Regions from separate parts of the Paenibacillus sp. PK1-4R genome, predicted to be linked through region 1. Evidence: predicted binding sites of a transcription regulator. Region 1 holds the regulator's gene; each other region holds the start of a gene.
The links. Region 1 encodes Rex, which represses fermentation and respiration genes when NADH is low (regulators of the CRP and FNR family bind a similar motif). Its sites were predicted from a motif close to TTGTGAAATATTTCACAA; they were not measured.

Region 1 (10,437 bases):
TGCATCGATGTTCCAGCATGTTTTCGCAGAAATGAACGACATGTTAGATGAAATTATCAAGAGCTATCCTTCCGCTGAAGGCCTGAACAAACAAGAATTGCTGCAAAAGTGGAACTTGCTTAAGCGGATGAGTGACGGAATGCTGGATGAATGGCTGATGTTTGAAGAAAAGATGAGCCAGGTGAGGGAGCGGGAGATGGATAAGCCTGCTTCCCTTGAACCGGAACAGGAAGCTGTTACCGCTCTGCCTGAACTCCATCTGGAATGTTTCAGTCGAGGTCAGGGCTATTTCAAATTACAGATGTATCCGCAGGCGATCATGCAGTTCTCCCGGGTTGTGACCGACCATCCGGAGAGTGCATTGACTCGTTTTTACCTGGCGCTCGCGTATCTGAATTTGGAACAAATGGCGGAAGCCGGGACACATTTGCAGCAGATCATGTACCTTAAGGGTTCACCTCGCTTAAAAGGGCTTGTATGCAACGCCCTGGGCTGTATTCAAGCCAAGCTTGCGAATCCCGAAGCTGCATGTTCACTGTTTGCACAGGCCCTTCAGTATGACCCGACATTGACCGAACCACTGTACAACATGGAAGCTTGCAGGTTGAACAGGGGAAAATTGCAATATGCTAATCAGCTGACGACCCTTCATTAAGCGGGAATTCGGCGACAAAAAACGGTGTTCCCTCCTTTGGCATAGTGGCGGGGACACCGCTTTTTTGTCAGTTAATTTTCAAATCCCCTTTTTTTTGCTATGCTGTAACATAGACTGGAATGGAAGGGACCGTACATTGCAATGAAATTTGCCGTATTGGATTTCGAAACAACCGGCACGCAGTCCGACGGTGAGATTATACAGGCCGGACTTGCCATCATAGATCATGACTACAGCATAACTCAAATATATAGTTCTTATGTGAACCCTGGTGTACCGATTCCCCCGTTTATTTCGGGGTTGACGGGTATTACCGATGCAGATGTGGCGGACGCTCCTTCACTCGAAGAGATGATGATGGAGATGGTTCCGCTGCTTAATGATGTGGTGCTTGTTGGACACAACGTCGCTTTTGATTTTCACTTTTTGCAGAATGCTCTTGACCGTTGCGGTTATTTGCCGTTCACTGGCCGCATTCTGGACACGATTGATTTTCTGAAGATCACATTCCCATCACTGGGTTCTTATCAACTCGGTTATGTGTCTTCCGAATTTGGATTTCAACATGATCGCCCTCACCAGGCAGACAGTGATGCACTGGCGACAGCCTATGTGCTGCTCAAGTGTCTGGATGAGTTAAAGGAATTACCGCTCATAACGATTCAGCGCCTCAGTGACCTGTTTGCACCAGAAGACAGTGACTTGGGCTGGTTTTTGGACGGAATGCGCAGTGAGAAGGAAGCAGAGCCGATTCAGGATCTGGACGGACATACCTATTACCGTCAGCTTGCTCTTAATGTAAGTGATTGGACTGATATTGGTGCACCACGTGATGAGCGGGAGGGTAACCCCCTCGATGGTGTAAGCTTCGAACAGTTTATGGACCAGGTTCGGGAGAACCTGAAGGATACGCTGGATCATTACGAAGAGCGTGAAGCGCAGACTCAGATGTTCAGCAGTGTAAGGCAAGCCCTGAATGAAGAGAAACATCTCTTGATCGAAGCAGGAACAGGCACCGGTAAATCTCTGGGTTATCTGTTGCCTGCTATTTACGAAAGTGTGAAGCAAGAACAGAAAGTTATGGTCAGCACGCATACGATCAATCTGCAGGAGCAATTGAGAGAGCGAGACATTCCGATGTTGACTCAAGTTGTTCCGTTCCCGTTTAAGGCTGCTGTATTCAAAGGACGTGGACATTACCTGTGCCTGCGCAAATTTGAACACAAAATCAATAAACGTGAGTTCGCCACACCCAAAGAGGATTATTTCACAGCGGCTCAGATGATTGTCTGGCTCACGCAGACCGAAACCGGAGATGATGAGGAACTTAACCTTAGCGGACGCGGAGGGGACTTCTGGGAGACGGTACAGAGCGAATCCGAATCATGTCTGGGAAGATCCTGTCCATGGTTCCGTAAATGTTTCTACCATCGTGCCAAACATGAAGCAGGGTTGTCTGATATCGTAATCACCAATCACTCCAAATTATTTACGGATGTGAAAGCCGCGCATCAGCTACTGCCAGCCTATGAGAGTCTTGTGATCGATGAGGCACATCATCTGGAGGATGTCGCTGGTAAACATCTTGGAATGCATATGAAATATTTCACCTTGGTTCATACCCTGACCCGCCTGTTTAAAGACAGTCGTAATGGTCAGCTGCCTATGCTTCGTTCGCAGTTATCCGGGCATGAAAATTCAGTGCAATGGGGCTCCATGGTGGATCAGATGTTCCCGCTCGCTCTTGAGGTCAAGGAACTGTGGGATCGTATGAGCGATGCCTTGTTCGGTTTGTTGCCTGAACGAAGTGATGCTTCACCGGGAGAGACGGGGCAATTTTCACTGCGTCTGAAAGCTTCTCAGAAACCTGCAAAATGGCAGGAGTTGCAGGATCTGGAGAACCAGATCTATGTGACTCTGGGCGATTTGGTTCGCAAAGGGGACAAATTGCTGCTTGAGGTGAAAGAGGATCAGGATGATTATCAATCAGATAGTCTGATCACGGACATTACAGGATTGCTGAAAGATCTGACCACATTGAAGGAGAATCTACGTTTCTTCATGCGTATGGATGATGCCAAAACGGTGTACTGGATGGAAGCCAGCGGTCAGTTCCGAAGTAAATCTCTTCAGCTGTATGCTGTACCTGTAGATGTCAGTGCACAACTTAAGGATTTATTTTTTGATAAAAAGAAAAGTGTTGTACTTACATCGGCTACGCTTTCGGTAGATAAGTCATTCCAGTTCATGATTGAACAACTTGGCTTGCAGGAAGCTTCCGAGAATAATCGGTTGTTAACTTCGATGCTGCCATCACCTTTCAACTATCGCGATCAGGCACTTCTGGTGATTCCGCGTGATTTCCCGAGTGTGAAGGGCAGTGTGGGTGATGCGCACTTTGTTAATATGCTGGTGCGATCACTCGCAGAGACGGCAATTGCCACGCGTGGACGCATGATGGTTCTGTTTACTTCATACAAGATGTTGCGACAGGTCTATGATCCGCTGAAGGAGGCACTGTCTGGTAACGATATCTCGTTGCTTGGGCAAGGCGTTGACAGTGGAAGCCGCTCCAAGCTGACTCGCAGGTTCCAAGATGCCAAAGCTACGGTACTTCTGGGTACAAGCAGCTTCTGGGAGGGTGTAGATATCCCGGGTGAGGCGCTAACCTGTCTCGCTATTGTGCGACTGCCTTTCCAGCCACCGAATCATCCGTTGGTGGAAGCCAAGAGTGAGCTGCTTCAGGAACAGAAGAAAAATCCGTTCATGAAACTGTCCGTGCCGCAAGCGGTCATTCGTTTCAAGCAGGGATTTGGCCGGTTGGTGCGTACAGCGAAGGACAGAGGAATTGTCATTGTTTATGATACACGGGTGATTGAAGCGTACTATGGTAAATTCTTTTTATATTCTTTACCTGGTCCCAAAATGGAACACATGCTCACGGAGCAGATGGTTCCACGAATTACCGAGTGGTTGGAAAAACCTGCTAATGAACAAAAATAATGGTTGTTTTGTTCGTTATATCATTGCATGACACTATCGTTTGGCGTTAAACTTTATTAGATATTTCCGTATCCGATTAAAGCAGCTGCACGTAAGAACTTATAACCTAAATTACAAGGAGCATTCTGTATAAAATGTCACGTTTATCTTTGAGTTTATACAGGATGCTCATCTTTTCATCTATTATTTTATCGTGGCCTTGGTAAGGGGGAGCAAGAATGAAATCGGATAAAATTTCGGAAGCGGTGGTACGCCGTCTGCCTGTATACTTGCGTTATTTGAACGAGTTGCATCAGCGTGAGGTGGCTACTGTTTCTTCTCAAGAGCTTGGACAGAGGCTGGATCTGAATCCGGCCCAAATTCGTAAAGACCTGGCTTACTTCGGTGATTTTGGTCGTAAAGGAATCGGGTATGATGTATCTTATTTGATTGAGAAAATTCGTCACATTCTCAAAATCGATCAGCAAATTAATGTAGCTCTGGTAGGCGCGGGTAATCTCGGTCAAGCCTTGTCCAACTACAACGCATATCTGAAAGACAACATGAAGATTGTTGCTGTATTTGATGCATATGGACCGAAGATTGGTAGCCAAATCAACAGTTTGACGGTAAAACCAATGAATGAATTGACGGAAGCGGTTAAAACGGAAAACATCCGCATCGGTATTATCACGGTTCCGGATACGGAAGCCCAAAATGTTGCGGATCAGCTTATTGAATCAGGAATTGAAGCGATCCTTAATTTTGCACCAACAATTCTAAAAACACCGCCGCATATCCGCATTCACCATGCTGACTTTACAACGGATCTGCTTAGTTTGGCCTATTACTTGGAGACTGGAAAGGACGACGAGGAAGATGACAACAAATAGATGGGTAATTCACAACGGCAAATTTGCCGTTAATGAAGGCGGCACAACATGGAACGTGGTTCAAGGATATATGGTTGTCGAGGATGACAAGATTGTGCATATTGGTGAGACATTGCCGGATGGAGACAAAAATTGTACCAAAGTGGATGGAAAAGGACTGTTCTTCCTGCCGGGTCTGATCAATACGCATGGTCATGCAGCAATGTCGTTGCTCAGAGGGCACGGAGACGATCTTGCGTTGCAAGTATGGTTGCAGGAAAAGATGTGGCCGATGGAAGCGAAAATGACTTCAGAAGATGTATATTGGGGAACTTCCCTGTCGGTGCTTGAAATGTTGAAAGGCGGAACTACAGCTTTCCTGGACATGTACGATCACATGGATCAAGTTGCCAAAGTTGTGGAGCAATCAGGCGTTAGAGCAGCACTGGCACGTGGTGTAATCGGGCTGTGCTCGGAAGAAGAGCAACTGCGGAAGCTGGAGGAGTCGGCAGCGTTTGCACGTGAGTGGAATGGACAGGCAGATGGTCGCATTACAACCGTAATCTCGCCACATGCACCATATACATGCCCTCCTGACTACATAGAGAAGCTTGTGCAGGTTGCGAACGACCTGAACCTTCCTCTCCATACACATATGTCTGAAACGCTTCGTGAAGTGGAGCAGAACGTGGCTGATTATGGACTGCGTCCTGTGGCACATCTGGAGAAACTGGGCTTTTTCTCCCGTCCATCCCTGGTTGCACATGCGGTGCATCTGAATGACGAAGAGATTGAAATTTTGGCCCGTCATGATGTGGCTGTATCCCATAACCCGGGAAGTAACCTGAAACTCGCTTCCGGTGTTGCGCGGGTTCCTGCGTTACTGAAAGCAGGAGTTACCGTGTCACTCGGAACAGACGGACCGGCAAGCAACAACAACCTGGATATGTTCGAGGAAATGAGACTGGCTGCATTGATCCACAAAGGTGTATCTGGTGACCCGACGGCAGTGCCAGCAGGCGAAACGTTACTCCTCGGAACGTCATACGGTGCCAAATCCATCTTCTTGAACAATACCGGAGCACTCCAGGTTGGCATGAAGGCTGATTTTATCGCTTTGGACATTGAACAGGCACATTTCTATCCACATACAGACCTGATCTCGCATACCATCTACTCGGCTTCTGCCAAAGATGTAGAGCACGTATGGGTGGATGGGAAACAAGTGGTGAAACACGGCGAATGTCTGACGCTGGATGAAGAGCGCATTTTGCGTGAGTCTCAATTGGCATTTGATGGTCTGCTTGCTCGTTAATTGCAGGACAGAGCATCATAGGGAAAGGAAGTTCGGCTTTTGAAGAAAAAAAAGAAGTGGATATGGATTTCGCTGCTTGCACTGGTTCTGATTCTGTTTGGACTTCAGCGTTATTACGTCTATGTCACACAGGACCAACGTAAGGAAGAAGCGCTCGCCATACAAGCAGCACAGAAGCAACTGGGCATTACATCCTATGATGAATTGCGCAAGTACATCTGGGGAGACAAAGAAGGCTCTGACAACATCTACTGGACACTGATCGGTAAAAATAAGGATAACCAGGATGTTATGGTCTGGGTTAAATTCGATGCAAACAATCAACCGGCTAAGGGTGCAAACGCTGTACACAGTGAGCTGCTGCAGAATGGCATGTCCGAAGCGCAGATCCGCAATCGCTTCAGTTCTGAAGTTCCTGCCGGCGAGATTAAGCGAATCATGCCCGGAGTTGTGAATGGAATATATGTGTGGCAAGTGTATTATAAAGACGGTACGCATAACCACTATCGCTTTTATCGTTTTAGCAACGGAGAACAGGTGGACCTGGTCTACACACTCCCGAACAGCTAGAACAAATAGAGTGACATAACTAGAGAATTAGAGAAATGAAAGAACCGGCAGACGGATATCCGACTGAACCGGTTCTTTGTGTTGTCTGTAAACATTTTTGATTTAAATAGTTAAAATTAATAATTTATTCATATTTTCGCCTTCGAAAATGTATATACGATGTGATATACTCAGATATGTACTCAAAGTTACATTCAAAAACAAATAATCCTGTCGAAATTCTCGCAGGAGTCAATGTGCACATATTCGTATATACCAATAAGCCAGTAGGTTAGGCCAAAATCTGGGAGGGGTAATTCACTTGAAGCTAAAAGTATTGCCTATTGCTTTAACTGCCGTCATTTCAGCCGTTGTGTTGTTTGGAGGTTGGTTTGTATATCGTCAGGTGGCCGTGCAGAATCCGATTGAAAAGATGGTTACCCAGTACGATGGAGTCAATGACGTTCAATTAACTATTAACCGCAATGACGTACAATTGAAACTGGATCTGCAACCTGATGTTGATTTGGGCAGACTGGTACAATATATTCACAAAGAAGGACAGACGTTAATTGGAACACGTTCACTAAAGTTGGATGTTGTGGATCATTCCAGTGAAGCACTGGAAAGTTGGTGGGGGGATGCGATGTTTACCGTAGCTCAGGCGATGGAGAACAAGCAATACACCGAGATTACACCAACGTTGTCAAAGATGGCGACGAATGGAATTAAGGTAAATACAGCGATGGATGACAACAACGTATATGTCAGTCTCAGAGACGGAGATGCCAGCAAGTTTATTATTCTGCCGCGTGTGCCCGGTCAGATAGGAGTGTGGCCTAATGCCTAAGTGGACAAAAGAAGTTGCCATCGGATTTTTTCCCGTATTGATTATTTTTCTTGCTTTTACTGGTGTTAATATTGTTCCGATTCTGATTGCAGCGGTGTTTGTCGGAGCTTTGCTGTTCATGATGCAAATGCGTGGCGGAATTACAGTAGGCGCTGCACAGGAACGTAAACGGAAGAAAAAAGGACCTTCCAAGCTTACTTTTGAAGAAATTGGCGGACAGGACAGTGCCAAGCAGGAATTGCGTGAAGCGCTTGACTTTCTCATCAAACATGAAGAAATTCGGAAGTTCGGGATTCGTCCGTTAAAAGGGATCTTGCTGACGGGCCCTCCAGGGACAGGGAAAACGTTGATGGCCAAGGCTGCTGCCCATTACACCGATTCTGTTTTTGTAGCAGCATCGGGTAGTGAGTTCGTGGAAATGTATGTTGGTGTGGGTGCCAGCAGAATTCGGGATTTGTTCAAGGACGCAAGAACCCGTGCCACCAAGGAAAATAAGGAAAACGCTATTATCTTTATCGATGAAATTGATGTCATTGGGGGTAAACGTGAAGGTGGTCAACAGCGTGAATATGATCAGACCTTGAATCAACTCCTGACGGAAATGGATGGAATCTATTCTTCTGATACGCCAAGAATCCTTGTTATCGCTGCAACAAACCGCAAAGAGATGCTGGATAGCGCCCTGACGCGACCGGGACGTTTTGACCGCCACATTCAAGTGGACTTGCCTGACAAAAAGGGCAGAAAGCATATTTTGGAACTGCATGCGGTGAATAAACCTCTGATGAAGGAAGTTAATCTGGAGAAAACAGCTGAAGAATCGTATGGTTTCTCCGGTGCACAGCTCGAAAGTGTGATGAACGAAGCAGCAATATACGCCATGCGGGACGGGCTGTTGAACATCGAACAGCGGCACTTGTCCCTGGCTATTGATAAAGTCATGATGGGTGAGAAGACAGACCGTGAGTCCAGTGTGGAAGAGAAGAAAAGGGTCGCCATTCATGAATTGGGACATGCCATTATGGCAGAACTTGTTCGTCCAGGCAGTGTTAGTCAAGTGGCACTTAGTCCGCGTGGTCAGGCGCTGGGATATGTACGTCATAACCCGCAACAGGAACAGTTCCTCTATACGAAGCGCTTCCTGGAAGAGCAGATTATGATTGCACTCGGAGGAGCAGCTGCGGAGGAAATGTACTACGGTGGTCGTTCCACAGGGTCACGCAATGACTTTGATCAGGCAACCAATGTGGTACAGACCATGATGGCTTCGGGGTTGACTTCACTTGGGATTGTGAACATGGATATGGTCACAACCGAGGAACTTATGCGAGAGAATAAATTAATTCTGCAAGAACTGATGGAACAGACAAAGCGGTTGCTTGAAGAACAACGGACAATTTTCGACAATTCACTCGACATCTTGATTCGTGAGGAAGTTTTGTCTGGCGAACAATTTCGTTGTCAATTTCGTGACAGTGCCCTTCTACCAGCATAATTTATTTATGCTGGTTATTTTTTTTTACATTTCACTCGTGCTAAGATATTATTATATGTTGGGTCGAAATTTGTAATTTTCGGCGAACAGGGTACAATAGAGAAATAGAGAACCGAAAGGATGGAGCAGAACCATGTTTTTCAAAAAAATAGGAGTTGTCGGCGGCGGTACGATGGGGCAAGGTATTTCCCAGATGCTCGCAGCCAAAGGACTTGATGTGCTTCTCGTGGAGCATACAACACAAAAGCTGGATCATGCATATGACATGATCGAAACCAATCTGGATAAACAACTGGAGAAATGGGCGATTACAAAAGCGGAGAAGAAATTGATTCTTTCCCGTATTACCAAGGTAGCTCATTTAGCTGAACTTGGAACTTGCGACATGGTCATTGAGACGATTTCAGAGGATCTGGATGCGAAAAAAGCAGTATTCAGCCAACTGGACCAAGTTTGCCCAAGCAATGTCATTCTGGCAAGTAATACATCCACGCTGAGTTTGACCGAGCTTGCAAGCTCGACCAAATACCCAGAGCGTGTTATTGGTATGCACTTTATTCACCCGGTATCCCGGGTTGATCTTGTAGAGATTATTCGTGGACTGAAAACTTCGGATACAACATTCGAAGAGACCAGACGTTTTGTTGAAGAAGTAGCGGACAAAAAAGGAGTCATGATCTATGAATCACCTGGATTCGTAACTTCCCGCTTGATCTGCCTGCTGATTAACGAAGCGTTGCATGTATTGCAAGAAGGTGTTGCATCTGCTGAAGATATCGATGATGCAATGCGTATCGGATATAACTTCCAGCATGGACCACTCGAAATGGCTGACCGTTTCGGATTGGATTCTGTTGAAGCTGCACTCGAAAGAATGTTCCGTGAATTCGGAGAATTGAAATATCGTCCTTCTACAGTCCTGAAGAAAATGGTGCGTGCAGGACACCTGGGTGCCAAAACAGGCGAAGGATTCTTCAAGTACGACAAGGATGGTGACCGACTGTGAAAGTACTCGTAATTAATGCGGGGAGTTCCTCGCTCAAATATCAACTGTATAATATGACTGACGAATCTGTACTGGCTAAAGGTTTGGTAGAACGGATCGGAATGGATTCCTCCATTCTGACACATAAACCGACAGGCCGTGAGGATGTTACAGAAGTTAGTGAAATTCTGGAGCATACAACAGCGATCCGTAAAGTCATTGATATTTTGACTCACAAAGAAAATGGTGTACTGGATTCTGTAAGTGAAATTCAAGCTGTTGGACACCGTGTTGTTCACGGTGGTGAAGCATTTAAAGAATCTGCATTGGTAGATGATGCTGCCAAAGCTGAAATTCGTCGTTTGTTTGACTTGGCTCCACTTCATAACCCGGCAGCAATGATGGGTATTCGTGCGGCTGAAGCCAATATGCCTGGTGTGCCACAGGTTATGGTCTTCGATACAGCGTTCCATCAGACGATGCCTGAAAAAGCTTATCTGTATGCTATTCCGCGTGTACTTTACAAAAAATATAAAGTACGTCGCTACGGCGCACATGGTACTTCCCATGATTTCGTAAGCAAGGCAGCTGCTGAATACTTGGATCGTCCAGTGGAAGATCTGAAAATTATCACTTGTCACGTCGGTAACGGTGGTAGTGTAACAGCAGTTAAAGGTGGCGTATCCGTGGATACTTCGATGGGTATGACTCCGCTTGAAGGACTGATGATGGGA
Region 2 (10,437 bases), 570 kb from region 1:
ATTTCCTTTTGAACTCATACAGAACCTCCCCCCATCACCGTTGGAAGCTCCTGCAAGTGAGAAACAGTGAATGACCTCGTGCCTCTTCCACGCAACATGGCATTCCACTCGGCACTTCGGCGGGATTCACTGGTATCGATCAGAATATGACATGGAGTCATGCCCCGCGTATCGGCCCAGCGCAACAGTTCCATTATTTTTTCATCCTTCTGGGGAGAAATCACGACAAAGTAAGCTCCCTGAGGCAGTTGACGTGCGATTCTTTCCACGCCGGGCAACAGATGGGTATCCTGACCGTTATATTGAATATCCACCAGATGATGCATCATCTTCTGTCGTTCCATCAGACTTTCACTGGGGGCCATGAAGGATGTCTGGTCTGACAATGTCAATAACCCCATCCCCATTCGTTCCCTGACACCATACTCCAGCAGAGAGGCAGCCGTGGAAACGGCAATTTCAAATGCATCCCCATGTTCATAACTTGATGCCAGCGCATCCAGAACCAGAATGGTTTTGGGCACAGACTCATGTTCAAACTCCTTGGACTTCCAGTTCCCTGTCTTTGCCGTTGCATTCCAGTGAATGCGGGAAAGTCGATCTCCGTATACGTAGTCACGTACACCATTGATCTGAGTGGTCTCTCTCCGTGAGCGGGTTAACGCCGTCTGAGGACCGGATAACCGTGATTTGCGGTCGTAGAGCTGCCAATATGGAATAAATACCGTTCTTGGCAGTACGCGAAACTCACCTTTGGCCTTAAACTTTCCCCGATGTTCAATCAGTCCAAATATGTCCTCGCTGGCACATTCCGTTTCTGAAAAAACATACTTCCCCCGCTCAAGTGGCGGTGTCTGAAAAGACAACTCGCCATTACCTCTCATATTGGGAATCAAACTTTCCTTGAACGACCACGATTCTCCGTTATGCCGATGCAGCATTTCACGCACAACAACATAGGGAAGCGGGAGGAATCCCGGAATAGTCAAACTCAGCTGTACTTGAACCTGGTCACCCGCATGCAGCAATTCTTCGTGGTCTGGACCAGAAGATAACCTACGAACTCCTTGAGCACGTCTTACCCCGCTAAATCCAGCAATGGCAAGGTACACACAGAGCAGGGTCACCATCGACAGCAGCATAAGGGATGTCTTCCCGCCCTGAAACAAAACATAAGCCAGACAACACATCCACACCATTGCGATGCTCCATACGCGTGGGTGGCGTAACCCTCTATTGACTGTTCTCAAAAGCGGCTTCATGAACTATTGCCCCATGGAGACGGGCACGCGTACTTGCTGGAGTACGGCATTCAAAACGGCCTCGGAACTCATACTGTCCAGTCTCGATTCGGGACGAAGCACAATACGATGAGAGATCACATAAGGGGCCATCGTTTTCACATCATCCGGAAGCACATAATCACGTTCCTGTAAGAAAGCAAAGGCTTTTACGGCCATCATGAACGATATGGCTGCCCGTGGGCTGGCACCCAGCAATACAGATGGGTGGGAGCGGGTTTGGCGAACAACATCAAGCAGATAGTCCATAACCGGATCACCGATAAAGACCTCTTTAATCTCCTGCTGGATTGCCGAGATCTGGTCCATATGAGTCACGGATTCAAGGCGATCTACAGGCTGACCGAGCTGATGCTGTTTCAATAGAATTTTCTCAATTTCCTTATCAGGATAACCTAGACTTATTTTCAACATAAACCGGTCGAGTTGTGCTTCCGGCAACGTATACGTACCTTCAAAATCAATCGGATTCTGAGTTGCACAGAGCATGAATGGATGTGGCAGATCATACGTATCGCCATCAACGGTTACGCTGCGCTCCTCCATCACTTCGAGCAGAGCCGATTGGGTTTTTGTTGTGGCCCGGTTAATCTCATCAGCCAGCAAAATGTTGGTCATCACAGGACCTGGCCGGAAATAAAAACGCTCATCCTTCGGATGGAACACAGATACGCCCGTAATATCACTAGGTAAAATATCAGGATTACATTGAATACGCCGGTACTCACCACGCATGGATTTCGATAATGCCTTGATTAATTGCGTTTTGCCAGTTCCCGGTACGTCTTCAATCAGAACGTGCCCGCCTGCAAGCAAAGCTGTAAGTAAAAGTTGAATTTCAAAGGATTTCCCCATAATACAGGATTCCAGATTTGAACGAACTGCGGATATGATTTGGATCGACTCTTTGCGCACAGGCATGTGGTCTAACCTCCTAAAAAAGCATACAGATTTCCTTTTATTGTACATGATCCAGAGTCACGAGTACACTCGAAGGAACTCACAATTTGTTTCCAGCCCGTCAGATTCACCGCAGTTCACGCATGAATACGACAAAAAAGCCCCGGATAAAAGTTATCCGGAGCCTCTGCTGAATCGCAATATGTTCAAGGAGATTTCTCATTCTATGTTAACCTTTTGGTCTAACCACCAATGCCGCGAGAAAAGAAAAGATGATCGCTGACGATATTCCCGCTGCTGTCAGATCAAAGATCCCGGTAATAACTCCAATCCATCCCTCTTTCTCAAGTTCAGTCAATGCCCCATGTACCAAGGAGTTGCCAAAACTTGTGATGGGTACAGAAGCACCTGCTCCTGCAAACTTGACCAACGGATCATAGAGACCGAGTGCATCAGCAACTGCCCCTGCCACAACTAGTGTACTCATGGTATGAGCTGGCGTCAGTTTAACCCCATCCATTAGAAGCTGTCCGACAACACAGATCAAACCGCCAACAATAAATGCCCACAAGAACTGCATTACCTTTATCCCTCCTTTTCAATAGCTACGGCATGTGCAATACAAGGAATACTTTCACCCTGCTGGTACGAAATCGGAGATAACAGCGCCCCCGTAGCAACGACGAGCACCCGTTTAAGATCACCCTTCTGCATCCGGTTCAAAATGTGACCATAGGTGACGGTGGCAGAACATCCGCAGCCACTTCCCCCGGCAACAACATAAGGCTGTTTCTCCCGATCATAGATCATCAGGCCGCAGTCATTAAAAACCGTCTGTTCCATGGGAATGCCTTCTTTTTGCAAAAGCTCTTTCGTAATTGGCAGACCGACGGAAGCCAGATCCCCGGTCACAATGAGATCATAATAGCCGGGTTCCAATCCCGTATCCCTGAAATGAGAAATTATAGTGTCGGCTGCTGCTGGCGCCATGGCTGAACCCATATTAAAGGGATCTTTGATGCCCAAATCCATAATGCGTCCAATAGTGGCTTTGGTAACAACGGGACCATCACCAGTACGGGAGACCACACCACACCCTGATCCTGTGACGGTATATTGCGCATAAGGCGGCTTCTGGGAGCCATACTCCGTCGGATACCGAAATTGTTTCTCCACCGTACAGTTGTGGCTCACCGTTCCTGCAAGGACATAATCTCCAGCTCCAGAGTCAACAATCATGGACGCTAACGCTAACGTTTCCATGGAAGTAGAACAGGCTCCAAAGACACCCAGGTAAGGCACACCCAGTTTTCGCGCTGAAAAGGAACTGCTGATAATCTGGTTCATCAGATCTCCACCAACAAAAAATTGAAGCTCTTCCTTGGTGATATTTGCATTTACCAAAGCCAGCTGAGAGGCCTGTTCGAGCAGTTTGCGTTCTCCCTTTTCCCACGTTTTCTCGCCGATCTCGAGGTTGTCGTAGACATAATCGAAATCAGATGACAGTGGACCCTCGCCTTCTTCTGGTCCTACAACTGCGGCTTTACCGATGATCCGCGGACGATTCTCAAACTGCCATGTCTGGCGACCCAATCGTTTCACAGGTGCCCACCTCCAAATCCCAAAAAGGCGTAAACAATCCCTACGACAAATGCTGCCACGACACCAAACACGATAACGGAACCAGCAAGTTTAAACATGTTGGCCCCTACACCGAGCACCAGTCCTTCAGCACGATGTTCCAGTGCAGCAGAACACATGGAATTGGCAAAGCCGGTAACCGGCACAGCAGTTCCTGCTCCTGCCCATTGAGCCATTTTATCGTAAACGCCGAGACACGTTAGAATAACCGATATGAGAATCATGACCGCCACCGTAGGACTGGAAGCTTCCTTCGATGTCATGTCGAAACCGGCCATAAAAGCCTCTTGAATGGCCTGTCCAATCAAACAGACGGTACCCCCAACCAGAAATGCTTTGAGGCAATTTTTCAGGATTGGACGAGGCGGCTCATGTTTTTTTGCGACTTTTTTGTACTCCTTTTCATCCATGGACAGGGACGATGATTTTTTTTCGCTTCCGGATGCAGATTGAGCTGGCAAGATACAAGACCTCCTCTATGTGAAAATGGTTCAAAGCTACGGCTGAATGCCAATGTGTGTAATTCTATATTCATTGTTTGTTAATAATCGGAAGGTTATGTATCCGGCGACAGACAGTATATGTTTCCAACAAGATCATGTTGTGGAAGCAAGATGGGAATAGCAAGATGGGAATACGCCGGTTCTGAGGACTTTTAGATACATTCTATAAATAAAGAAGAACAATCACGAGCAAGATAAAAAGAACGATAAACAGTACTTTTTCCGTGCCCTCTTCTGGAGGCTTCATTGGATATATAGCTCCTTCCTATAAACAGACCAACAAATATTGAACAAAAAGAACATCACAAAATGATGACATCTCCTCCATATATTCATATTCATTGAAGTGGCATCAGGACTGCGACTACAGCGGATAGAGTCATGAAACTTGGACACGGTAAGCGCCCAAAACATGCCTTAAATACGTGACATAAACATGGACAATCACTTGCGCAAGGTTCATACTGTAATGTGACCAGTGGTTAAATAACAAGTCCTCAGCATATTAAAGTGCATGTTCAAAAAGATAAAAGACTTTTTGAACTACATCTTAAAGGACAACAGGCGGGTAGCCGTTCTACTGTGACCTGAAATACATACCAACAGAGGAGTTGTTGATACACATGAATGAAAAAACGATGGATATGTTTCGTACGTTGACGGAATTTCCTTCCGCATCCGGTTTTGAACGTGAGCTTCGCGGCTGGATGAAAGATAAGCTTTCCGCTTATACCGATGAGTTCGTCCAGGATCGCCTGGGGAGTCTATTTGGTGTATTACGCGGGGAGGAATCCGGTCCCAAAGTTATGGTAGCCGGACACTTTGACGAAGTCGGTTTCATGACTACTGGCATTACGGAAACGGGTATGGTCAAATTCCGTCCACTGGGTGGATGGTGGAGTCAGGCTGTACTGTCTCAGCGATTGGAAATCATCACACCTGATCGTCGCATTACCGGAGTTGTAGGTTCTACACCTACACACTTGCTGGACGAATCCCAGCGGAATAAACCTGTGGATCTGAATTCCATGTATCTCGATATTGGAGCAGACAACCGTGCGGAAGCAGAATCTTGGGGCATCCACCCAGGGATGCAGATCGTACCAATCTGTGAATTCACGCCGATGGCGAACCCGAAAAAAATTATGGCCAAAGCGTGGGATAATCGTTACGGCGTTGGACTTGCACTTGAACTGGTTGAAGCGCTGCACAAAGAAAAACTGCCTAACACGCTTTATGCTGGTGCAACGGTTCAGGAAGAACTGGGGCTTCGCGGTGCACGTACGGCGGCCAATCTGATTCAGCCTGATATTTTCTTTGCACTTGACTGTAGCGCGGCGAATGATATGACAGGTGACAAACAGTCATTTGGACATATCGGAGAAGGCGCATTGCTTCGTATTTTTGACCCGGGTATGTTCACCCATCGCGGCATGGTCGAATATGTTCAAGATACGGCTTCATCCAATCAGATCAAAATGCAGTATTTCATCTCACCAGGTGGTACCGACGCAGGTCAAGTGCACCTGAGTGGAATTGGTGTACCATCAACAGTTATTGGTATCTGCGCACGTTATATCCATACCTCATCTTCCATCATTCATACAGACGATTACGATGCAGCCAAAGAACTGATCGTGAAGCTGGTCAAAGGTCTGGATCGGACAACGATGAATACCATTATTAATAACGCGTAACAGTTGACAAGAGATCTCCTAACTATATTGGGAGGTCTCTTTTTTTATATCCACAACTATAGAATTGGACACATAGATTAATAGGCCGAACATTATAGGGGATTACACATAAGATACAATAACGGAAGATGAATTAAACACCAAGCAGCGGGGGACCTGTTATGGCAGTGAGAAGGAATGGAAAATCGAATAAAGGTTCCAAAAAAACAAATGCCGCAAACACCCTTCTCAATGGCAACCTTAAAGGAAGAAATCTGGAACTTATCGTTGCAGCATTACTGGTAAGTGGGAAGTTAAGAGTGGATGCGGTCACGTTGTTTCGAGAAGCTACTCTGGTCGTTGAACTGGTTGGGCAGTATAAAACGTTACAAAATATTACACCATCGAATCAAGACAAACTGGTGCAATTCCTCGATGAGATCGGTGGCGATATGACGTTGAATGACGTTATACGGGCTTTCCAACAGAGAATCAATTCCTAAACGCCAAGAAATGAGGTTGAAGTGATGTCTGACTTTGACGGAAATGGGTTCGCTGAGCTACTGATCATTGTCATTCTTGTTGTTTTATTTGTATTTGGTTCTTCCGATATTGACGACCTGACTGATTCTCCTTCTCAATCCTGAATTGGCTAGGTTATTACGATCCATTCATTATGAAATCCATACCTGTAAACGCCAGCCCACAATATGCGGGCTGGCGTTTTTTTGGATGGCTATAGAAATAGCGGTGAGAATGCAATCCAGGCCAAAATAAGAGTAAGCACAATGCAGACATTCTCTACAACGGCCCCACGCTTGGTCCCTGTACTCATCAGATTCACCCGTATGCGCCACTTGAGCGGTGGTAACGGACGAATACCCCGATTGGTTAGTGAATCGGCCAACAAATGCATCGCATATGCCGAGCCTCCCGCTACCCAGATCTCCGGTCCCTGCTGCTGGGTCGTGCTGTACAACAAGCCCGCCCATATTGCGGTTCCGTACAGGGTATGTGTCAGTCCCCTATGAGTCAGTGTGGTGCAGAGCATTAACAAACTGCCTGCAATCAAGTTCCACGGTGCGAACGCGTGACCATAGAAGACCAGTCCGAGTCCAATCGCAAACATCAACACTTTGCGAAGCGAACGTGAAGGCAGGAATGACACGAGCGCAACGAGGATCGCAAGCAACAGGTTCCATGGTTTGGCATGAACATAGAAGTACACAAATACAGCTGTGGGCAACAGAATCGTCTGTAACAACCTGATCAGACTGTTAGGCAAGGCTCTGGATACCAGCAGCGAATTCGGCTCATCAATGTCAGGCAATAACGAACCAATCAGTGCAACCGTAACTGCCGGCGCTGTCACTGGCATACCGGCCAACTGCAGAACAGAAAGTGACACGCCTGTCCCGATAATAAGGTGGGATCTTCCCATCATGATGCAAAAACGTCCTTTCGAAGAAATCGGGAACAATACGGCCCAGTTCCGATTTTACAACGAAAACAAAATAAGAACAATAGTTCGCATTTCTTATTTGTATGAAAATAAATATAAATTTCTGTGATGGGGCTCACAATATTATATTTATGACTCTTCTATCTTTATTAGTGAATTAAATCACATAAACTGTCGTCAACTACTTGTATAATTTCAAATATAAACCACTAAAATTGTTGGTAATGTACAGCGTCTATCCAAGGAGGCATACACACATGAACGGAAAAAAAGAGAAAATCGTTATCATAGGTAACGGAATGGCAGGAATCAGTACCGTTGAGCAAATTTTAAAATTAACTACGCGATTTGATATTACTGTTTTTGGCACAGAGCCCTACCCTAACTACAACCGCATTATGTTGTCCTATGTATTGGAAGGAAGCAAAACACTGGATGACATCGTACTGAATGATCTCCACTGGTATCAGGATTATGGTATTACCCTCCATACAGGAACAACCGTAACCCGAATTGATTCGGATACCCATGAAGTTGTGACTGAAGATGGAACTCGCGTTCCTTATGACAAAATCATCATTGCTACTGGCTCCAATTCCTTTATTCTCCCAGTACCTGGACATGACAAAGAAGGTGTTGTCGGTTTCCGTGATATCGCCGATTGCAATGTCATGCTGGAAGCTGCTAAGCAGTATAAACGAGCGGCCGTTATCGGAGGTGGATTGCTGGGTCTTGAAGCTGCCAAAGGTTTGGTACAACTTGGCATGGAAGTTACCGTAGTGCATCTGATGGAAGATCTGATGGAGCGTCAGCTTGATCCGCAAGCTTCAGCCATGTTGAAGGCAGAACTCGAACGTCAGGGTATCCGGTTCAAGATGGGTGCGCAGACTTCCGAACTGCTGGGCGGCGAACGCGTTGAAGGGATACGTTTTGTAGATGATACGGTTCTGAATGTTGATTTTGTGGTCATGGCTGTAGGCATTAAACCCAATACGACTGTAGCCCGCGAAAGCGGTATGGAAGTGAACCGGGGTATTGTCGTGAATGACTATATGCAGACTTCACTTGAGAATGTGTACTCGGTAGGGGAATGTACAGAGCACCGCGGGGTATGTTACGGCCTCGTTGCCCCATTGTTCGAGCAAGGTATGATTCTGGCGAAACATATCTGCGGGGTCGAAACGGCTCCGTATGAAGGTTCCGTAGTATCCACGAAATTGAAAATTTCGGGTGTGGACGTGTTTTCAACCGGTGAATTCATCGACAGCCCAGAGCACACCGTCATTTCGCACAAAGATGACTGGAAACGGACTTACAAAAAAATTCTGCTTCGTGATAAAAAAATGGTCGGCGCTGTTCTCTTCGGTGACATTACGGATTCTGCCGAATTGCAGAAACTGATTAAAAATCAAACCGAAATGACCGAAGAATTGTATGCTTCACTCATGGGTACAGGCTGCGGCGGTCATAAGAAAGCAACCTCTGTTGAAACGATGCCCGAGGACGAGATCGTCTGTGGATGTAACGGGGTAACCAAAGGAACCATTGTTGATGTCATTACAAACCAGGGCCTTACCACTGTAGATGAAATCAAAGCCTGTACCGGTGCAACCCGCTCTTGTGGTGGATGTAAACCAGTTGTGGAACAGATTCTGCAATATGTACTTGGAGACAGCTTCAGTACTGGAGCCAAACAGGGCATCTGCGGATGTACTTCCATGGGACGGGATGAGATTGTAGCCGAGATTCGTGCAAAAGGATTACAAACGACCAAAGAGGTCATGAATGTACTGGGTTGGAGTCAACCTGAAGGTTGTTCCAAATGTCGTCCGGCGATCAACTACTACCTTGGCATGATTGCACCAGACACACACGAAGATGAGAAAGAATCCCGTTTTGTTAACGAACGGATGAATGCAAATATTCAAAAGGATGGAACGTATACGGTTGTACCTCGGATGTACGGCGGGGTGACTACACCAGCGGACCTCAAACGTATCGCTGACGTTTCAGTCAAATATGATGTGAAAGCAGTCAAAGTGACTGGCGGTCAGCGTCTCGACTTGATTGGTGTCAAAAAAGAAGATCTGACCAAAGTCTGGGCTGAACTGGATATGCCTTCAGGTTATGCATACGCCAAATCGCTGCGTACGGTCAAAACATGTGTCGGCTCCCAATTCTGCCGATTCGGTACACAGGATTCCATGGCCATGGGCGCTCGCATTGAACGAAAATTCGAACGTCTGGATCTGCCAGCCAAGTTTAAATATGCTGTCAATGGTTGTCCGCGAAACTGTGCAGAGGCATGTACAAAAGATATCGGTATCGTTGGTAACGACGGAGGCTGGGAAATCTTCATCGGTGGTAACGGCGGTATTAAAGCTAGACTGGCTGATTCCTTATGCAAAGTGAAAACAGATGACGAGTTGATTGAACTGTGCGGAGCCATCATGCAATATTATCGCGAGACAGGTAACTATCTGGAACGGACGTCCGAGTGGGTGGAACGCTTGGGTCTGGAGCATATTCGTTCGGTTGTCGTGGATAACCTTGAGGAACGTAAAGCGTTGATGCAACGAATTGAATTTGCACTTGAGCATGTTGAAGAACCTTGGCAAAAAGCGATTCGCAATGAAGAAGGCCAAAGCAAAATGTTCCATGGTATCGAAGTATCGGCTCGTCCATAAGTAAGCTCGCAAGATTAATGCTGCCGGAATGTTAAATATAGATAAGGAGTGGTTTAAGATGACGACAAAACAATCAGGCACCTACTTCCCTGCCGGAGTAGTTGAAGAATTCCTGCCACGAATCGGAAGAGTAGTTGAAATTAAGGATCATCAGCTTGCTGTCTTTCGTGCATCGGATGGTACCATCTTCGCTGCAGATAATCACAACCCCCACCCTAAAGGTGGACCGCTGGCTGAAGGCATCGTGTCCGGGCATTATCTGTACGA
Region 3 (10,437 bases), 180 kb from region 1:
CCACAAGATACCGATAACGGCTGTCGACATGATGGATGGTAAAAAAACAGCTGTTTTATACAGACCCTTCAGCCTTTTCACATTGGCAATAAGAAGTGAAAACAGGACGATCAGGGGTACCTGAATCAGTACCGAGAATCCGATGAAAAAGCCGTTATTCCGTGTGGAAATCCAAAAGCGTTCATCGGTCAGTGCCTTCACATAGTTGGATAAACCCACAAAACGTGGCTCAGCCGATACCCCATTCCAACTCGTCAGACTGTAATACAGGGAGCTGCCAATAGGATATAAGAAGAACATCACAAACAGAATTAGGGCTGGCATTACAAATAACGTATAGATTAACGGGCTGCGGAGTGAAGTATTCATGGTCAGCCTCCTTCAGTCACTTCAACGAACGCAGTTTCAACTTGGATTGATTTATTCTACGGAAGCGTTTGCTTCCTCTTGCACCTTTTGCAACTCTTCTGCCATTTTCTCTGGCGTGGTCTGCCCACCAATCAACTTCTGAATCTGCAGATTGCTGATCTCAGTCGTCACATCGGCCTGAACGAGTGCATCAAATGCCGGGAACGACGTCTTGGACGCATTAAGCACGGCCACAATTTCTTTCATCAGATCATCGGTAATACTGTCGGTCAGCACTTTCTCATCCAGCTTCATCGCAGGTAACACACCATCTTCCACAAGGCCACGGACCTGCATATCTTCATTGTAGAAATTTTTGATAAAAGCTTTCACTGCTTCCAGCTTCTGCGGGTCATCCGCCACTGCTGCCGAGAATCCGTATCCATTGTTCACATCACGCATCAAAGACGTCTGATCACCTGCTCCGTTCTCTACCGGAGGCATATTGAAGAATCCAACCTTGCCAATGAGCGATTCACCACTCTGGCCTTCTTTGAATACAGATGATTTCCACGTTCCGTCATACATCAACACCGCTTCTCCGCTCGTAAATTGCGTGGTATATTCGGCATACTCGAAGCCCAGCTCACCTTTTTTGAAATAACCCTTATCCACCCATTCCTTATGTTTGGCAAAACCTTGCACAACACCCGGATCGGTCCACTTCGCTTCACCTGTTGCAAACTTTGCGGTAATCTCCGGTCCGGCATACCGGGACCACAGGTGGTTGGTTAACATAAGCGGTACCCAGCCCGCCTTGGATGCTGAAGCAAGCGGCACTTTGCCATCGGCCTTGATCTCGGCCAGTATATTGTCCAGTTCAGCCATGGTGGTTGGAGCTTTCCATCCTTTTTGTTCGAAGTACTCTTTATTATAGAAAAAACCTTCGCCCGAACCGCCAATCGGCAGTCCATATACTTTGCCTTCATACGTAAACGGTTCAAGCGATGTAAACTGGTCCTGAATGCCCAGCTCTTGCAAGATCGGAGTCAGATCAAGCAGCATACCTTCCTTGGCATAAACTTTGGAATCCGGGCTACCGAACAGTTCAAATATATCCGGCGGGTTACCTGCCGCCATCTCCCCGCGAAGCTTCTCCTTGCGATTCACATCGGATTCGACACCATCCAGCGTAAAGGTCAGATTGGGTATCTCACCCTCAACTTTGTCCACAACATCCTGCAGAATGGCCAGTCTTTTCTGTTTGTCGGCTCCCACCTGCGTGTGACGGAGAAGCATCTCAACCGGTTCCTTACTTGTCTCCTCCACAGGTGTATTGCCTGCGCCCTGCTGTGGCTCGTTACTTGAGCTTGCACATCCCGCCAAAGTCCATGAAGTGATAAGCAATAATGAAAGCAGTAATGTCATTCCTTTTTTCATCTGGTTGACCCTCCTCAAGATATTGAGCATTTGGCTTTACACTCTGATTATAAAAAGCCGGAGCTTACATCGTAAGGATGACAATTCATCAATGGAGGGATAAAATCCTTCACTGGACCCATAATCTTGCATTTACAATGGATATCAGCAAAAAAACAGCCCCTGCGAAATATGTTCGCAAGGACTGCTTGATTGATTGTTTTTACTATATATAAAGGTTAGATTACTTACCTGAACAAGCCACACCAGCCGTTTCCTGGCGACCTTGTTCGATCAGGCGATACGCCCGCTCCACTTCTTCTTCACTTGGTGAAGGAACACCATCCAGTGGATATACTTTACCGAGCGCTTCCCATTTGTAAATCCCCATCTGATGGTATGGAAGAATTTCGAACTTCTCAACGCCATTTAATGTCCCAATAAACCGTCCGAGGTTAAGCAGATCCTCTTCCTCGTTATGAATGCCAGGCACATACACGTGGCGTATCCACATTTTCCGGCCCTGCTCCGATAACCACTTGGCCGTTTTCAACGTTCTCTCGTTGGATTTGCCTGTCAACTTGATGTGTTTCTCATCATCAATATGTTTGAGGTCCAGCAGAACCAGGTCTGTGTGATCCAACAGATCGTGAATCCGTTCCGGTTCGTTAAATCCGTTGCTGTCCAGTGTCGTATGCAATCCCCAGCGGCGCTTCACTTCTTTGAAGATTTCCCCTACAAAGTGGGCCTGTAACGTTGGTTCTCCGCCAGATATCGTGAGTCCGCCTCCAGAGCTGCGGTAGTAGGATAGATAAGGCTCAATTTCAGCCAGTACCTCCTCAAGTGTCATTTCTTTTCCACCATCCAGCGCCCATGTATCAGGGTTGTGGCAATACTGACATTTGAGTAGACATCCTTGCATAAAAAGCACAAAGCGGATGCCTGGGCCGTCAACCGTCCCGAAAGTTTCGAGTGAATGAATATGTCCTTTAACCATGCTGCCTCTTCCTTTCTGTATCCGCATCCGCTGTGCGTTTAATATGATTTGGAATGCCTTGCTCTAACGGTCTTCTACTTGCAAATTACTTACATGGAGCCATGGAACGTACGGTTGATGACATCCAACTGTTGTTCACGAGTCAGTTTAATGAAGTTAACCGCATATCCGGATACCCGTACAGTCAGTTGAGGATAGTTTTCCGGGTGATCCATCGCATCAATCAATTGCTGACGATCAAATACGTTAACGTTCAGGTGATGAGCGTTTTGACCGAAGTACCCATCCATCATCGCAGTCAGATTGGATTTACGTGTAGTCTCCTCTTTACCCAATGCTTTTGGCACGATGGAGAAGGTATTGGAAATACCGTCAAGACTGTGTTCATAAGGCAATTTGGCTACAGATCCAAGGGATGCCAGTGCACCTTTTTTGTCACGACCATGCATTGGGTTCGCACCTGGAGCAAATGGTTCACCTGCTTTACGACCATCCGGTGTAGTCCCTGTTTTCTTACCGTATACTACGTTGGATGTGATCGTCAGAACGGATTGTGTTGGCACTGCGTTACGGTAAGCTTTGTGCTTACGAATCATGCCCATGAAGTTCTCAACCAGTTCAACAGCAATGCTGTCTACGCTGTCTTCATTGTTACCGTAACAAGGGAAGTCTCCTTCGATTTCGAAATCAACTGCGATGCCTTGTTCGTTACGAATTGGTTTTACTTTGGCATATTTGATTGCACTCAGTGAATCTGCTGTAACCGAGAGACCGGCGATACCACAAGCCATCGTACGTACAATGTCACGGTCATGTAATGCCATTTCGATACGCTCATAACTGTATTTATCGTGCATGTAGTGAATGACGTTGAGGGTGTTCATATACAGCTTCGCCAGCCACTCCATCATTGGTTTGAAGCGTTTCATAACCTCATTGTAATCCAGCACTTCGCTAGTAATGGCAGGATACTCAGGTCCAACTTGTGCTCCGGATTTCTCGTCACGACCACCGTTGATCGCATACAGGAGAGCTTTTGCCAAGTTGGCACGAGCGCCGAAGAATTGCATTTGTTTCCCGATCTTCATAGCCGACACACAGCATGCAATACCGTAATCGTCACCGTAGATTGGACGCATCAGATCATCATTTTCATACTGAATTGAGCTGGTTTCAATGGATACTTTACTGCAATAATCTTTGAAAGCTTCTGGAAGTTTAGTGGACCATAGTACAGTCAAGTTCGGTTCTGGTGCAGGACCCAAGTTGTGCAGTGTATGCAGGAAACGGAAGCTGTTTTTGGTTACACGTGTTTCACCATTTACAGACATACCCCCGATGGACTCCGTTACCCATGTTGGATCTCCACTGAACAGTTCGTTGTAATCCGGTGTACGCAGGAATTTGACAATCCGCAGTTTCATTACAAAATGGTCAACCAATTCCTGAGCCTGTTCTTCGGACAGAATACCTTCTTGCAGATCACGTTCAATGTAGATATCCAGGAAAGAAGATACACGTCCCAGGGACATCGCAGCACCGTTCTGTTCTTTGATGGCAGCAAGATAACCGAAGTACAACCATTGGAATGCTTCTTTTGCTGTTGTCGCTGGCAAGGAAATATCGAACCCGTGCATATCGCCCAATTGCTTCAATTCTTGCAATGCACGAATCTGCTCAGACAATTCTTCCCGCAGACGAATGACATCTTCATCAATGACATCAACTTCAAGTGCGTTCAATTCGCCTTTTTTGTTACGAATCAGGAAGTCTACCCCGTACAAAGCTACACGACGATAGTCACCGATGATCCGGCCACGGCCATACGCATCTGGAAGACCTGTAATAATCCCTGCTTTACGCGCTGCACGCATATCGGAAGTATAAGCATCGAATACACCTTGGTTATGTGTTTTGCGAATGTTCGTAAATATATCAATGACGCCTTGAGGCAATTCGAAGCCGTATGCTTCACATGCATCAATCATCATCCGGATTCCGCCTGTTGGTTGAATGGAACGTTTGAACGGAGCATCGGTTTGAACGCCGACAATCTGTTCTTTGGATTGATCCAGATAACCGGGTTGGTGAGAAACAATAGTCGCTGGTGTGTTCACATCAACGTCAAGGACACCGCCGTTATCCCGTTCTTTTTTGGTCAGATCAGATACGATATCCCACAATTCTTTGGTATTCTGGGTTGCACCTGCGAGAAATGCTTCATCGCCGTAATACGGAGACAAGTTGTGTGCCAGAAAATCATTCACATCTACGGATTTGGTCCATGTTCCTTTGGTAAAGTTTCTCCAGCCTGTTTGTTGTTTGACATCTTTTTCAATCACCGACATCTTAATCCCTCCACTAATTTGGATTTCTGGACACATAACATCTTGCTTCATTCGTAGCATTGTGTGCCCAGAGCCGCGATTAATGTGAATTGTTTCACATAAACCGGAACATGTTCTCTCTACTTGGGAACCGGAACCGCGGGATGAATGTTTTTCTTACATTTTCAGTATACGACTTGGCACTTTCATCATCTGTGATTTTTGTCACAAAGTCAGTGAACTAACTCACTCCACCTGCGTTGTGTCCCATTGAACCCGGTAAATTCACACTTAGCCACTGCGCGGGCAGAACAACTTCCGATCGCTGTTATCCCCGGATTTTTTCAATTTTATTTTTCAAAGGGGAAAATCCGGGGATAAAGGCGAACGCTCCGCTTCTTCAGTTTTTTCTGCCCTCTCCGTTATTGTGTGAACATCTGGCTCAAACGGCCACATCACGGATTCCGTGCCACCTCTTTAGAACCCTTTGATCCTCTATACTCGGAGCAAACCAAATCTTAAAATATACCCTGAAAAACAGATGCTTCGCTTCTTCAGTTTTTTCTGCCCTCTCCGTTATTGTGTGAACATCTGGCTCAAATGCCACCTCTTTAGAACCCTTTTGCTCCTCCATGTTCGGAGCAAAACAAAACTTAGAATAAACCCTGAAAAACAGATGCTCGCTCTTCTGTTTTTCTGCCCTCTTCGTTCTTGTGTGAACATCTGGCTCAAACAGCCACATCACGGATTTCGTGCCTCCTCTTTAAGAACCATTGCTCCTCTATGCTCGGAGCAAATCAAATCTTAGAATAAATCCTGAAAAACAGATGCTCGCTCTTCTGTTTTTCTGCCCTCTCGTTATTGTGTGAAAGACGGCAATCGGGGCTCCCCTCTCGGGGAACCCTGATCTTCTTGCCGTAAGGCACACTTCGTTCTGAATTTGTTATTCAAACTTTCCGTAGAAAGCGTTGCGGTATACATCAGCCAGTTCAGTTACCAGCGGCAACTTCGGATTGGCAGTTGTACATTGGTCTTCGAAGGCACGGTCAGCCAGATAATCTACATGTGCTTCAAAGTCTTTGGCATCAAATCCGATTTCCTGGAACGATTCTTCAATGCCCAATGTTTTGTTCAGTTTGCGAATCGCATTGATGAGACTGGTTACCCCTTCTTCTGTCGTACGTGCAGGCAATCCCAGAATCCGTGCGATTTCGGCATAACGCTCATCCGCTACAAAGTGCGAATATTTCGGGAACGATGCAAATTTGGTCGGTTTTTTCGCGTTGTAACGAATGACGTGTGGCATCAGAATGGCATTGGTGCGTCCGTGTGCGGTATGGTACTGACCGCCCCATTTGTGCGCCAAGCTGTGGTTAATGCCCAGGAATGCGTTGGCAAACGCCATACCAGCAATTGTGGAAGCATTATGCATTTTCTCACGTGCCAGTTTGTCGCCTTGCAGTGCCGATTGCTCCAGGTATTGGAATACCAGTTGGATTGCTTTGATCGCAAGTCCATCTGTGTAGTCATTTGCCATAACAGACACATATGCTTCAATCGCATGAGTCAGTACGTCCATACCTGTATCTGCAACAGCTGTTCTAGGCAGGGAGTATACGAATTCTGGATCAACAATGGCTACGTCTGGTGTCAGCTCATAGTCGGCCAATGGATATTTGGTGTTACCTTGATTTTTGTCTGTGATAACCGCGAACGATGTCACTTCAGAACCTGTACCGGATGTTGTTGGGATCGCTACAAATTTCGCTTTTACGCCGAGACGTGGATATTTGTAGATCCGTTTGCGGATATCCATGAATTTTTGTTTCAGATCGTTGAAGTCCGTGTCCGGATATTCATAGAACAACCACATAGCTTTGGCAGCATCCATCGGTGATCCACCGCCGAGTGCGATAATGCAGTCCGGTTGGAAGCGGCGCATCATTTCGGTTCCGCGGTCTACCGTTGTTGTCGATGGATCTGGCTCAACATCGGAGAATACTTCGATCGCTACTGGCATTTGGCGTTGACGCAGATAGTGTTCTACCTTTTCAACATATCCAAGTTTCACCATCATGGCATCCGTAATAATCGCCACACGTGTGATATCAGGCATTTTGGCAAGATACTGCGTTGCCCCTTTTTCGAAGTAGACTTTGTTTGGCACTTTGAACCATTGCATATTCACGGTACGGCGAGCCACCCTTTTCACATTGATTAAGTTCACAGCGGTTACGTTTGAAGAAGTCGAGTTACGTCCGTATGATCCGCATCCCAGTGTCAATGACGGCATGTTTGTGTTGTAGATATCCCCGATGGCACCGTGTGTGGATGGCGAGTTCACAATAATCCGTCCGGTTTGCAGACGATCTGCAAATTTGCCGATCACTTCTTCATTTGTGGAGTGGATAACCGAGGAGTGACCCATGCCGCCAAAAGCAACCACTTCTGCTGCACGCTCAATACCCTCTGCTGCCGTTTTAACTTTGTAACAAGCAAGTACCGGACTTAATTTCTCAGCCGACAATGGGAATTTGGTACCTACCCCTTCAATCTCGGCCACGAGAATTTTGGTGCCTGCTGGAACTTCAATACCGCACAATTTCGCAATGCTTACCGCAGATTGACCAACAATCGCCGGGTTCACAGCACATTTCTCGGCATTAATCGCACCTGCTGTCAATTTTGCTGCTTCATCTTTGTTAACAAAGTAACAGCCATTGGCTATCATTTTTTTCTTCACTTGATCGAAGATCGGTTCTTCAATGATGACCGCTTGTTCGGAAGCACAGATCATGCCGTTATCGAAAGATTTGGACAGGATCAAATCCGTCACTGCCTGATTGATATCAGCACTTTTCTCGATAAAGCAAGGAACGTTACCCGGTCCTACGCCCAGTGCAGGTTTACCACAGCTATACGCTGCACGTACCATTCCTGATCCGCCTGTTGCCAGAATGAGAGCCACATCATTGTGATTCATCAGTTCGTTTGTACGATCCATAGAAGGATCATCAATCCACTGAATACAATCCGCTGGTGCACCATGTTTCACAGCCGCTTCCAACAGGATTTTAGCAGCTTCCCGGCTACAATTCTGTGCAGATGGGTGGAAACCAAAGATGATTGGGTTACGCGTCTTGATGGAGATCAGTGCTTTAAACATCGTTGTTGATGTTGGATTCGTAACCGGGGTAATCCCCATAATAATACCGACCGGCTCCGCAATTTTCTGGAAGCTCTCATACTCGTTATCTTCAATCACACCTACGGTTTTGTCATACTTGATGCTGTGGTATACATATTCAGTTGCAAATATATTTTTGGTGATTTTATCCTCATATACTCCGCGGCCTGTTTCTTCTACGGCCATCTTGGCGAGCATCATGTGTTTATCCAGACCCGCAAGCGCCATCGCTTGCACAATCCGGTCAATCTGCTTCTGGTCCATCTTCATGAATGCGGCGTGTGCTTTATTCGCTTTGTCGATTAACGTTTGAATATACTGACCTGCTGTCGGTTCTTTTGCTGGGGCGACTTCGTTCTTTACAGCCATCTCCCTCATCCTCCTAAAGGTTCGTATTAGTTTGTCTCTCTCGTTTACATTCACATCGTAACATGACAATAAACTTAATTATGTGATTTTTTTCACAAAGTATAACAAATTTAATTTAAGTTTTGTAGTGTCCTTCATACGACCATTTTCACTTCCTATTTAAAATATAGGGCTGTAAAATTCATCCTCTCCATTAAAAGTGAATTTTATCACAATGTTTGAAATTTCGTCATTTTTGCCCCCTTTACTTCCCCCTCAAACGGTAAGATTAGGTATATACTGAACTTAAAAATTGAACCACCGCAATTTGTACCGTCCTTCCTCCCGGCCGAGATGACCCTGATCAGGACGGCAACGGTTTGCGGCGAACCTCGGAGGCTACTGCTTACTACAGAAGGTCGTCCGATGGACATAAAGGGGAGATAGACTTATGAGAGAACTAACAACTGTACTGGAAAAGCGCGGTAATACCAACTGTTTCTCGGAAGCAAATTTCAACCATCTGCTGGTTACCATGAAAGATAGAACTTATCCGGAAGGTACACATCTGTACTGGGAAGGCGACATCTCTGACAAACTTTATTATATGAAACGGGGTCGTGCCCAGATCACCAAATCCACGGATGAAGGCAAGGAACTGATCATGTACATGTATCAATCCGGTGATATGATTGGCCAGGCTGATCCCTTCTTTGGCTCTAAACACAGCTTCTCAGCGGAAGTGCTGGAGGATAGTGAGATTGGTGTACTGGAGCATAAAGACTTGGAGATGTTAATCTGCCAGCATTGTGACTTTGCGATCGACTTTATGAAATGGATGGGCATCCACCACCGGTTGACACAGACCAAATTCCGGGATCTCATGTTATATGGCAAACCGGGTGCACTCTGCTCCACCCTCATTCGGTTGTCGAATTCGTATGGTGAGCCTCATGGGGAGCATGTCATTATTCACAAAAAAATCACCCACACGGACCTGTCCAATATGATTGGAGCCACACGTGAAAGTGTAAACCGCATGTTAAGCGATCTGCGTAAGAAAGATGCGATTGAATATGACAATGGCATGATTGTTATCAAAGATCTGAAGATGCTGCAAGGGATCTGTCACTGTGAACTTTGCCCGAACGAGATCTGTCGTATTTAATATTTGAATATGTTAATCGGATATTGCTTATATATTATAATGAAAAAAGCCCAGTTCTCTAAAAAGAGATTGGGCTTCTTGGTATACTTAGGATGCATTGGTCAATTCAAGCTTTACCGCATCACGTGGATTCAATTTCATGTCCAGACCATTTTCCATTAATTCTTTGTCATTCACCATAATGACCCACCGCTCATTCATACGAGGTGTGACATTCTCGACCGAAACGACAAATTTGTTATTCTCCGACATTCTTACAATGCCGCTGGACTTCAACACATCACGAACTGTGCACTCTTGAACGTAGACGCCGGCATATTGACGATTAAGGGTTGGCATAATGTTTCCACCGCTAACCTTGAGTAACGTTGTCTGATATGCAACGCCATCTCCCCCACTGTCAGCGGCTTTCACGTAAATGATCACTTCATCTTTGGCATGAAGTTCCATGTCCCAATCTTCCTGCTCAATATCCTTGCCATTTAATTTGACAGCCCAGCTAAGCGAAGAATCCAGAGAAACTTCACCGACGGATTGAATCCGTTTGCCATCTGCCGTAAAATCAACCAGTCCGCTATTGAGTAATGCTTTTTTGAGTGTCAATCCCTCACTAAAATCTCGCTTAATGGACTTTGTTGCATCA

Region 2: a site for Rex is predicted at 7,634-7,651, ahead of nirB (nitrite reductase large subunit NirB). Genes of this name have one in related genera too.
Region 3: a site for Rex is predicted at 5,195-5,212, ahead of pflB (formate C-acetyltransferase). Genes of this name have one in related genera too.

Annotation. Positions count from the first base shown of each region.
Region 1 covers NZ_CP126535.1:4,348,011-4,358,447, reverse strand. The annotation lists gene QNO02_RS18775 (tetratricopeptide repeat protein) at 8-655, shown strand; gene dinG (ATP-dependent DNA helicase DinG) at 797-3,658, shown strand; gene QNO02_RS18765 (redox-sensing transcriptional repressor Rex) at 3,877-4,530, shown strand; gene QNO02_RS18760 (amidohydrolase) at 4,517-5,824, shown strand; gene QNO02_RS18755 (cell wall elongation regulator TseB-like domain-containing protein) at 5,864-6,394, shown strand; gene QNO02_RS18750 (hypothetical protein) at 6,696-7,223, shown strand; gene QNO02_RS18745 (AAA family ATPase) at 7,216-8,718, shown strand; gene QNO02_RS18740 (3-hydroxyacyl-CoA dehydrogenase family protein) at 8,852-9,724, shown strand; gene QNO02_RS18735 (acetate/propionate family kinase) at 9,721-10,437, shown strand, end outside.
Region 2 covers NZ_CP126535.1:4,914,498-4,924,934, forward strand. The annotation lists gene QNO02_RS21390 (DUF4129 domain-containing transglutaminase family protein) at 1-18, opposite strand, end outside; gene QNO02_RS21395 (DUF58 domain-containing protein) at 15-1,262, opposite strand; gene QNO02_RS21400 (AAA family ATPase) at 1,266-2,222, opposite strand; gene spoVAE (stage V sporulation protein AE) at 2,431-2,781, opposite strand; gene spoVAD (stage V sporulation protein AD) at 2,787-3,803, opposite strand; gene spoVAC (stage V sporulation protein AC) at 3,800-4,303, opposite strand; gene QNO02_RS21420 (M42 family metallopeptidase) at 4,969-6,042, shown strand; gene QNO02_RS21425 (hypothetical protein) at 6,204-6,524, shown strand; gene QNO02_RS21430 (metal-dependent hydrolase) at 6,758-7,465, opposite strand; gene nirB (nitrite reductase large subunit NirB) at 7,741-10,170, shown strand; gene nirD (nitrite reductase small subunit NirD) at 10,229-10,437, shown strand, end outside.
Region 3 covers NZ_CP126535.1:4,532,023-4,542,459, forward strand. The annotation lists gene QNO02_RS19675 (carbohydrate ABC transporter permease) at 1-369, opposite strand, end outside; gene QNO02_RS19680 (ABC transporter substrate-binding protein) at 421-1,788, opposite strand; gene pflA (pyruvate formate-lyase-activating protein) at 2,012-2,764, opposite strand; gene pflB (formate C-acetyltransferase) at 2,854-5,112, opposite strand; gene QNO02_RS19695 (hypothetical protein) at 5,534-5,836, opposite strand; gene adhE (bifunctional acetaldehyde-CoA/alcohol dehydrogenase) at 6,035-8,647, opposite strand; gene QNO02_RS19705 (Crp/Fnr family transcriptional regulator) at 9,078-9,794, shown strand; gene QNO02_RS19710 (hypothetical protein) at 9,882-10,437, opposite strand, start outside.